DNA from 2 places in the Pseudoalteromonas sp. AOP31-A2-14 genome. Region 1 is predicted to be linked to the other one. Evidence: riboswitches for the same ligand, from Rfam matches in the RefSeq annotation. Region 1 holds a riboswitch; the other holds the start of a gene.
What was found. A riboswitch is a leader RNA that binds a small molecule or an ion and turns the genes downstream of it on or off. The one in region 1 is predicted to bind lysine.
Positions count from the first base shown of each region.

Region 2: linked by a shared signal. The riboswitch ahead of dapA (4-hydroxy-tetrahydrodipicolinate synthase) and the one ahead of lysC (lysine-sensitive aspartokinase 3) in region 1 are both predicted to bind lysine.

Region 1 is NZ_JBQSXI010000001.1:2,037,985-2,042,917, reverse strand. It holds gene ACT3S9_RS09395 (hypothetical protein) at 1-1,157, opposite strand, end outside; partial or broken gene ACT3S9_RS09390 (sodium:proton antiporter) at 1,344-1,717, shown strand; lysine riboswitch at 2,007-2,179, shown strand; gene lysC (lysine-sensitive aspartokinase 3) at 2,257-3,660, shown strand; gene ACT3S9_RS09380 (4'-phosphopantetheinyl transferase family protein) at 3,774-4,508, opposite strand; gene ACT3S9_RS09375 (sodium-dependent transporter) at 4,639-4,933, shown strand, end outside.
Region 2 is NZ_JBQSXI010000001.1:3,127,406-3,132,338, forward strand. It holds gene ACT3S9_RS14420 (OmpA family protein) at 1-714, opposite strand, end outside; gene ACT3S9_RS14425 (protein adenylyltransferase SelO) at 1,128-2,543, opposite strand; gene ACT3S9_RS14430 (DNA-3-methyladenine glycosylase I) at 2,554-3,249, opposite strand; lysine riboswitch at 3,417-3,606, shown strand; gene dapA (4-hydroxy-tetrahydrodipicolinate synthase) at 3,747-4,631, shown strand; gene ACT3S9_RS14440 (2,3,4,5-tetrahydropyridine-2,6-dicarboxylate N-succinyltransferase) at 4,647-4,933, shown strand, end outside.

The DNA.
Region 1 (4,933 bases):
GTATCACTGACTAACTTTTGATATAAAAACAGCATTTCGTCGGCTTCAAGATCAGGATAACTATCACCTAAAAAGGTCAATAGTGGCTGTGGCTTTTTACGGTTTGTATTAAAGCGCTTTTTAAAATTGGCTTTCACATTATTATAATCTGGAATGTTAGGAGTTACGTAGGCTGGCACATCGTGTTGGTCGGGTAGTTCGTATTCACTGTGCTCAAACTCAACCAGCCCGGCCATGTAAGCGATAATATGGCGCTGCTGGCCTAATGAAAAGCGCTGCGCGTCAGATACAAAATGAGGTTGCACGGCACTTAGCATATTATCTACACCATTTTTACGCATTAAACCAAGCACTTTGGCGGCTTGGCGGGTGATTAAGTTATTACGACGTAGTTCTTCACGCAGTGGCATCAGCATATCCGCACTTTTGCGTAGGCTTTCACGGCCGATTAAATGCATTTCTAAAATACGAGTACGTAGTTGCTCAAGCATACGCTTGTCTTGGTATGCCTTACCAGAGCGTTCAATGTGCGCTATTTGGGCACTTATTTGTGCTTCAATGGTCGTTAAGCAAGCATGAAAGTCACCACGAATATCAACCATTTCAAGCATCGGTTCGATGTATTCATCAAATGCTTCAATCACCGCTTTATAACGTTTTTGTAGCGATTGTACCGCGTTATTGGCTTTAGCTTGTTCTACTATATTTAAGATTGCATTTTCATTGTGCGTAAATAACTTCATTATTTTACGTACACGATCATCCATAATGCGGCTAAAACGGCGTAATTCGTCAAAATCGTCAATTTCACCGGCATTAGCTAGGCGGTTACCAAGGCGTGATAAGTCATCAACTAGTACGCTAATTTCTTGGGCTAGGCCTAAATGCTCTTCTTGCAATAAAAAAGTGGCAAAGTCGGCGATTGCTCGGTTAATTTCAAGCTGTGACGATTTCGCCAAGGGAATTATTATATCTTGGCTTAATAGCCGGTTTGTTTCTTTGTAAATACGCTCATTTGACCATGATGGTTGCTTTTGTCTTATGGCATTTTGTACGTCTTTTAAACTGAAATCAGCCATCTTAAAACGTTTAAATAACAGTTCTAACATGCCCCAATGCTCAGTAATGGTATTTAGTAACTTTTTAGCTGGGATCATAAGCTCCAAAATCCTAGTTTTTGCTTTAACAGCGATTAGTCGCAGAGTTGTAAATCAGCAATAGTTTTACACAGCCTTTGATACTAGAGTGCTCGTCGTGTCGCTGTTTGCAATGAATATGCAATTTTATATTTCTATAAAGGTTATTCAAACACCACGGTAACTGCAATTATTTTAACCCTGATAATGCTTGCATTTGTGCTCATCGCTATAGAGGGTATTATCCATGTAAACAAGGGCAAAACTACGCTTTTCTTTGGCAGTTAATGCTGAATTATCTTATTTATCTCGGAGCTTAATGGGCAAAGGCCCGAAAACATACAACATTAATTCGGCCACAATATTTAGAGGTTGCCGCACTCTAGCTGTTTTTAATGGCTGCAATGAGCGCTGTTGTTTATTTAAACTCGTAAGGTTTTATCCAAAATACGGTGAATAGAATAATGCCAAGCGCGATTAGCAAACGCAAGCTGATGTTTTTGATTGGTGGTTTTTCGTTCTTATTTTCATCGTTTTCTGTCCATATTACTGCCGTGCTTATATCTCTTGTGGTGATATTGCTTTCGAGCACTAAAACGACCTTAATATTAAGTGTACCTTATTATTGGCTATGCGGCCGGTATTGTTGCGATAAGTTAAGTAAATACACTGACTTTTATGAGTTTTACCTATGTCAGTGTATTTATTAATTACTTATAAGTTAGGTTATATGGGCTCTTATATTGCAGGTAGTTTGGGTATAATAATTTTAAAACAACTTGACAGCTAGACGTCTAAACGATAAATTCCAAAAGCCCACTTTTACAGTGGGCTTTGTTATTTTAGGCGTTTACTTAAACGGTTAATATAACATTCAGAAGAGGTGCGATACTTAGGTACTTAATGTGAGGCGACGTAAGCCTGTGACCATTAACGAGGGAAGTACTCGCCGAGAAAAACAACTGAGCGTCGCGGTGGTTTTTCGGTTTATGGGGCTGAATCCTCAAAACTGTCACCAAATTAGGTGGAGAGCTTCTGGCAGTGGACTTTTCTTATCAAGCACCCCCTTGCCAAGTTCTTCTTGTATTATCGTGGTATGAATGCCACAAAAGGAGACGACATGAATACCCAAGTAGCTACAAATAACGCACAGCAGCCTACTCATATAGTAAAGTCAGACTATGTGGTCGCTAAATTTGGTGGCACCAGCGTAGCTAATTTTGATGCGATGAGTCGTTGTAGTGAGATTATTGTAGCCGATAGCAAAGTGCGTGTAGTGGCAGTGAGTGCCAGTGCCGGTGTGACTAATCATTTAGTAGCGCTATGCAATAAAGATTTATCAACAGATGAGCGGTGCAGTAATATTGCAGGCGTGCTGGCTATTCAAGAGTCTATTTTAAGTGAGCTATCACTGGATGCCGATTTAGCCCATGGCTATGACGAAACCATTAAAGCGTTTCAAGTACTTGCCGGTGAGCCTTTAAAAACAAAACAATCACACGATGAGCTATTAAGCTTTGGCGAACGGTTGTCGTCGTATTTATTTACCCAAGTACTGCGTTTAAATGGCTTAAATGCACGACGTTTTGATGTACGAAAAGTATTAAAAACCGATAGTCAGTTTTCCAAAGCGACACCAGATGTTGCTGCAACAGCCGCAGCGGCAAAAGAGTATTTAATACCGCTATTAGAAGAGCAGGTGGTTGTTACACAGGGATTTATTGGCTCTGATGAGGATGGTAAAACAACCACGCTTGGTCGCGGTGGCTCTGATTACAGCGCTGCATTACTCGCTGAAGCCGTAAATGCTAAAAGCGTACATATTTGGACAGACGTAGTGGGTATATTTAGTACTGATCCGCGTTTATGTGTAAACGCTACGCCTATTCCACGGCTAAGTTTTGACGAAGCCGCTGAAATGGCAACCTTTGGCGCAAAAGTATTGCATCCTGCGACTATTTTACCAGCAAGTAGAAGCCATATTGGTGTATTTGTTGGCTCAAGCCGCGAACCGCAGTTAGGCGGCACCTGGATTGAAAAAGAGAAATCTAACATACCGGGTATTCGCGCTGTTACCCAGCGTAAAAACCAAATATTACTAACTCTTAAAAGCCCTGAAATGTTATTAGCCAGTGGCTTTTTAGCGCGAGTATTTACAATTTTAAGCGAGTTTAGTATTTCGGTTGATTTAGTTACTACCTCCGAGATAAGTGTAGCCATTACACTTGATAACGCGCCTAATGCCTCGCGCCCAGAACTTGATCAGGACTGCTTAGATAAATTGGCCAAGTTTTGTCATGTATCGGTTGAAAACAACTTAACGCTGGTGGCCTTGATTGGTTCTGAAATTCAACTTCGCCAACATGAAATTAATTTAATGCAGGTATTAAGTGATTTTAATATTCGCTTAATATGCCATGGTGCGAGTAAGCACAACTTATGCTTTTTAGTTGAGCAAGGTGAATCAGATCTTGTTGTTCAAGCAATCCACCGCCGGTTATTAGAAGTTGAAACCGCCGCGTAATTAGCTTACATGTAGGTGCCTGGCTGTAAGTATTGAACCTTAAGCGCTGATTTATTCAGCGCTTACTAGGCTCTAACTAGTACAAAATACTCTTTTTCACCACATGACATTACTTAGTTTGGGGTTAATAAAGTATTAATGTCTTCAATATAATAGCACTGCCAGTTAGTACTTTTGCTGACTACGCTAATATCAAAATTGTTATATCTAGCGCTCACAGCCGTTAAACTCGCCTTTTGAAGTTCATCAAATATATTTGGGCTGAGTAGTTTAGCGATGGGCTGGCTGGTGGCTTTCGCTAAGGCTTCCTTCAAAGTCCAAATTCTAAAAAAACGTTCAGCTGAATGTTGCTTATTTGCAGTTATTAAATTGACTTCATCTGCATGATAAAAATGCTTTGCGAGCTTTTCAAAAGGGCGTTTTAAAGTTATTTTTTCTATATCAAACCCAAACGCAATGCGCTCAGGGTTTAACGCTGCACCTACAAAACCATTAGAGTGAGATAAACAGCTGCTAAACACGGTTTCACTACCCATAATATGTATAAGTAATTTACTGCTTTTTTCGTCAAATTCAGAGCTAATATGATTGGCTGGGGTATTTTTAAATTCAGTTGCGTGTTGTTTAACTAAATATTTTAGAAGTAACCGAGTGGCTAAATATTCTTGCTTAGCTTTAATGCTTCTACGGCGGTTGATCACGCTTAGTTCAAATTCACTTAATAGGATAGGTAAATCAAATTGACTAATATTAAGAGAGCGGGCATCCAATAATAAAATATAATTTTGCGTGTTTATTTGCTCAAATGGAGCGATCGTAAGTTGTTTTGTAAAAAAAGACGATGGCATAAAAGCTCGATTGGTTACTTTTAAATCAGTTGATTTACTTCCCGTACAGCACAGCGCAAATAGTTTACTGGTTGGGTGCTAAATATGGTTTAATTCACATCAGTGAGAAATAATAACAGATAGTAGATGTATGGCACAATTGCGCGATGGTTTCCAAAGCCGCCTTGGCTTTGTTTTAGCAGCTTCAGGTGCTGCGGTAGGGTTAGGTAATATTTGGGGCTTTCCCACGCAAGCGGCGAATCATGGTGGCGGTGCGTTTTTACTGGTTTATTTCATCGTAATATTTTTATTGGCTGTTCCAGCTTTATACACTGAGCTGTATTTGGGTCACCAAGCACAAGCCAATCCCGTAAAGGCGCTTAAAAACGCGTGGCAAGATCAAGCGCCCAAAGTAGGTGCGGCGGCAGGCTATTTTGGTCTTGGTG
Region 2 (4,933 bases), 1.1 Mb from region 1:
AACTAATAAGCTAGTTGTTACTTCTTGCTCTTCGTACACAGTACAACCTGTAGCATCAACTGCATCTGTCATAGGAGTATTTGCACATTGATCGTCTGCATCAATTACACCATCATTATCAGTATCTGTTGCAACAACAGGTTCTGGAGCTGCTTCAACCGGCTCTTCGACTACTGAACTCTGACCAAATAAGTAGTTGATACCTAATTTAGCATTCACATCTGTATAGCCACGGTCAAGACCTTGGTAAACTGATGTTTCAGCATTAAAGAATAGGCCATCAGTAATAAAGTGCTGGTAACCAACACCGGCGTTTAAGAAGGTATTATCAGTCGCGACTGTAATTTCTTTTACACCGAACAAGCCATAGAAAGGGCCGCCGTCAAAGTGATAAAGAGCATCAATACCATAGCGCTCTCCATCTACATCGTCACGATTACCGTTTGGAATTGGATTAGCTAAGAACGCATTAAAGTCCATATCTGCATACTCAAGACGTGCACTCCAGTTATCACTGAAACGGTAACCTGCTTCGGCACCCCAATTTGCAGACTCATTAACTTCTAAGTTTTGGTACATATTAAGATCTTTCCAAGAGGCGTCGTAATAGTCACCGAACACACCAATGTAAAAACCTTCTGTTTTTTCTGCTGCAAATGCTGATGCGCTAGTTGCAGCTAACGCGATTGCGATTGTAAGTGATTTTAATTTCATTGCTTCCTTCCCATTTTAACAATTAAACTTAACGAATAAGATTGTGACTAAATACTTTCAGTCCAATACGATTTCAACTAGAGTACCCAATGCTTCGTTAATGATTACTTAACGAGCATAGAAAGTTTGTAATTTTTATACAAACGTTACTTTAAGTTTAGGTGCTCTTTAATTATAGTTCAGATAGAATATTTTACTAAACTTCTAAAAATTCACATCAAATTTTGTAGTGTAGTTTTCCAATACATCCTTAACACTAAGGTATAAAATGCAATCTACCATTATAGGTACATTATATTGGTTAATTTAATATCAGCAAGCTAAAAGCAATAATATTGATAATATATAATCAATAGGGAATGCCTATGATAACTTACTTAAAGCTTAACGCCCCTAACTACCGAACTTTATACTTAGGTGCCACAAAAAGTTTGATAGCTTTTATCTAGGTCCCCACTAACATCTTGGTATTTTGATATTTCATTGTCAGCCTCATACGGATTTTTCAACACGTTTAAAAATTCGTCTAATTGCGCACTATGCTTATGTTCAATAAAGTCGCTAATGATTGTTTCAATTATATGGTTTCGCGGTATAACCCTAGGGTTTGCTTCACTCATTTTACCGTAGCTGAATTCATCGGTTCTCGCCAGCCACTTTTTCGCCCAACTAGAAAGTACTGCTGGCATCATTTGCGGGTCTTTTAAACTTTGCGTTAGATCGTTAAAAGTATTGGTATAATCTAAGTTATATTGCTTTAGCAAGGTCAATAACTCTGACACCAACTCGTTATCACTTGCTTGTGAGCCATTTAACCCTAGTTTTTGTTCCCACATTTCAGTGAATGCTTGGTTAAACTGATCTGCAAAATGATTTATTATCGAGCTAAGTAATTCAACGGCTTGCTCTTCATCATCACTAATCAGTGGGATTAGGCTCTCTGCCAGTCGTGCGCAGTTCCAATTAGCAATATTGGGCTGATTACCAAATGCATACCGACCTTGGCGATCTATTGAGCTAAACACAGTATCAAAGTCAAAGTCATTCATCATCGCGCATGGGCCGTAATCAATAGTTTCCCCACTTACTAAAGTGTTATCAGTATTCATTACACCATGAATAAAGCCGACTCGCATCCAACTAACAACGAGTTCAATTTGCTTTTGCATAACTGCGTTTAAAAAAGCCAAATAACGTTCAGTGCCCGTTGCTTCTATTTTTGGGTAGTGGCGTGCGATAGCTAAGTCTGCAAGTGCTTTTAATCCAGCTACATCACCTTGAGTTGCTAAATATTGAAATGAGCCTACGCGAATATGACTACTAGCTACTCGCGTAACAATCGCACCGGGTAAAGGGGTTTGACGATATACAGGCTCACCACTTGCAACAACCGCTAGGCAGCGAGTTGTTGGCACACCAAGGGCATGCATGGCTTCGCTCATAATATATTCACGTACCGCAGGGCCTATACTACACCGACCATCCCCCCCGCGTGAAAATGGCGTTGCTCCCGCACCTTTAAGCTGAATATCCCACGCTTGGTTGTTTTTATCGACTATCGCGCCAAGTAAATGCGCACGTCCATCACCAAGACGTGGTGAAAAGTGGCCAAATTGATGGCCTGAATAACCCAGTGCGACTGGCGCCACATCGCTATTTATTTTATTACCACTAAAGTAAAGTGCTTGCTGTGATGAATTAAAGTCAATATTTAGCTCTTCAGCAATATGGTCATTCCAAAGTAAAACTTCGGGTGCACCAACAGGGGTCGGTGTATCTGTAACGGAAAAGGCATCCGCAATATCAGTGTAACGAGAAATAAGTTTCATAAATCACCCTTTAATTAGCCTTAATGCCAACACGGTTATCACCTACACTGTAAGCAACAAGTAAGCTTAATTCTTGCAAACTCAAACCACTTTGTTGTTGCTGCTCATTAAAGAAATTCTGAGTGCTTTGGAGTGATTTTTTAGTTTGCAGACCACCATCAATGATCTTGTGACTACGTAGGTAACTTTCAACATCGCGAGATAACAAAAATGTATCTTTACCTAAAGTCCGTAAAGTATAAGGTCCTGTATTACCGCCTAATCGTGCACCGTGCTTTTTTAAGTATGCCCATAAACCAATAATATCTTCACTTGGCCAATTAGCAATAAATTGGCTAAAGCTACTATGCTCACTAGCTGCTTCATGGATCATATAAGCGTTTTCAGGAATAGTTTGTACTTTTTTAAAGTTACGAACAATACGTTCGTCACTTGCTTTTTGCTCGAGCATGTCCGGAGGCATCATTAGTAATTTCTCGATACTAAAGTCCCAAAAAACCTCTCTAAAGCCGGGCCATTTGCTATTGATCACTGACCAATAAAAGCCACTTTGAAATACTTTGCGTGTAAACTCCTCAAGCCAAATATCATCACTAATGGCCATTAGTTGCTGGGCTGTATTTGGGGCGACTAATAGTTGTTGTAACATGGCTTCGCCGCCTTTACGCTCAAGCGCTCGCTGGTATATATCTTGAAACTTTTCCATTACTCAATTACCCCTGCAAATCTTTGTATTAGTGTACGAAAAAATTACACTATACGTAACCATTTACTAAAAACGATCGCCTAAAACCTGCTTGACACCTAGACGGCTAAAATGCTTTAATCTCTGCTCATTCCCTATTTATGTGTGTTGGCTACAAGCGAGCACTCAGGGCTGGAAGAGGTGCGTTATTCAGGTAGCGTATGGTAGGAGCACACACTCCATCGACCATACGTGAGGGGAATTAACGCCGAGAAGTGTTTATCGTGTGATATAAGCATTTCGGGCGACTAGGTTGAATCCTAGCGACTGTCACCAAGTGCAGACACTGCAACTATTTGGTGGAGAGCTTCTGGTCTTAGTAATAATAAGGCTATTGTGCCCTATTGTTTTAAGCCCATTCGCTCTTCGAATTATAATATGTTCGATGACGCATACATGGCAAAAATTTATTAACGCCTGCCAATTGATTCATCGAACGCTCTATAAGTTCGTGAGAGATGATCAACAACTTTAATTTAGATGACTTCCCATTATGGACAGCATTAGTTACGCCGTTTAACCAACAAGGCGAAGTAGATTATGATGCTTTAACTGGACTTGTTGCTCAGCAACAAGCTGCCAATAACGGTATTTTATTACTTGGTAGCACCGGTGAAGGCTTAGCTTTAACACTCAAAGAACAACAAACGATTGTTGAGCATGTATGTCAATTAAACCCGAGAGTGCCATTAATGGTCGCGGTGGGTGGTATGAACTTAAAGCAGCAAATTGCTTGGGTTGAATATTGTAATCAACTCCCTATTGATGGCTACTTATTGGGTTCACCTCTTTATGCAAAGCCCGGTGAAGTCGGGCAAACACATTGGTTTGAAAGCCTGCTGGATACCAGTCGCTTTCCTTGTATGTTATATAACGTACCGGGGCGCAGTGCCGTTGATATACCCGTTAATGTTGTTCGTAATTTACAGCATCATCCACGGCTTTGGGCACTAAAAGAAGCTAGTGGCGACATCAACAAGTTTGAAGCATTCAGAGAAACCGCTCCCAACCTGGCAATGTTCAGTGGTGACGATGCACTGATGCCTTACTTTGCCCAAGCTGGCGCTAAAGGCTTAGTATCGGTAGCCGCCAATGCGTGGCCTGAGCAAACTCACGAATTTGTTAAGCGCAGCTTAAGCGGTCAACATCCCAATTTATTTGCTGATTGGTCTAAAGCCATTAAGAGCTTATTTTCCGTGGCAAGCCCAATTCCCGTAAAAGTATTAATGCATCAACAAGGTCGCATTAATACTCCCTATTTACGACCCCCGCTAACTCATTGTGAGTTAACGCAAACTGATTGCATTACCAATGCGAACAACACCATTTTATCTTGGCATTAAATACAGGTTTTTATAATGAGCTGGTTAGAACTATTAAACGATTTAGAAGCAGGCGCAGTCCGCGCAGCAACACAAGATGATAACGGCCAATGGCAGGCAAACGTTACCGTTAAGCAAAGTATATTAGAATCTTTTAAAAACGGCACTAATACAGAATTTCCAGGGGGGTTTGTAGACAAGCATAACTTAGCTCCGCAAAGCTTTGCTGCAGAGGCAGGTGTACGTATGGTTCCTGGTGGCACCAGTGTACGCCGTGGTGCGCATGTTGCTAAAGGCACTATTATCATGCCGCCAGCGTATGT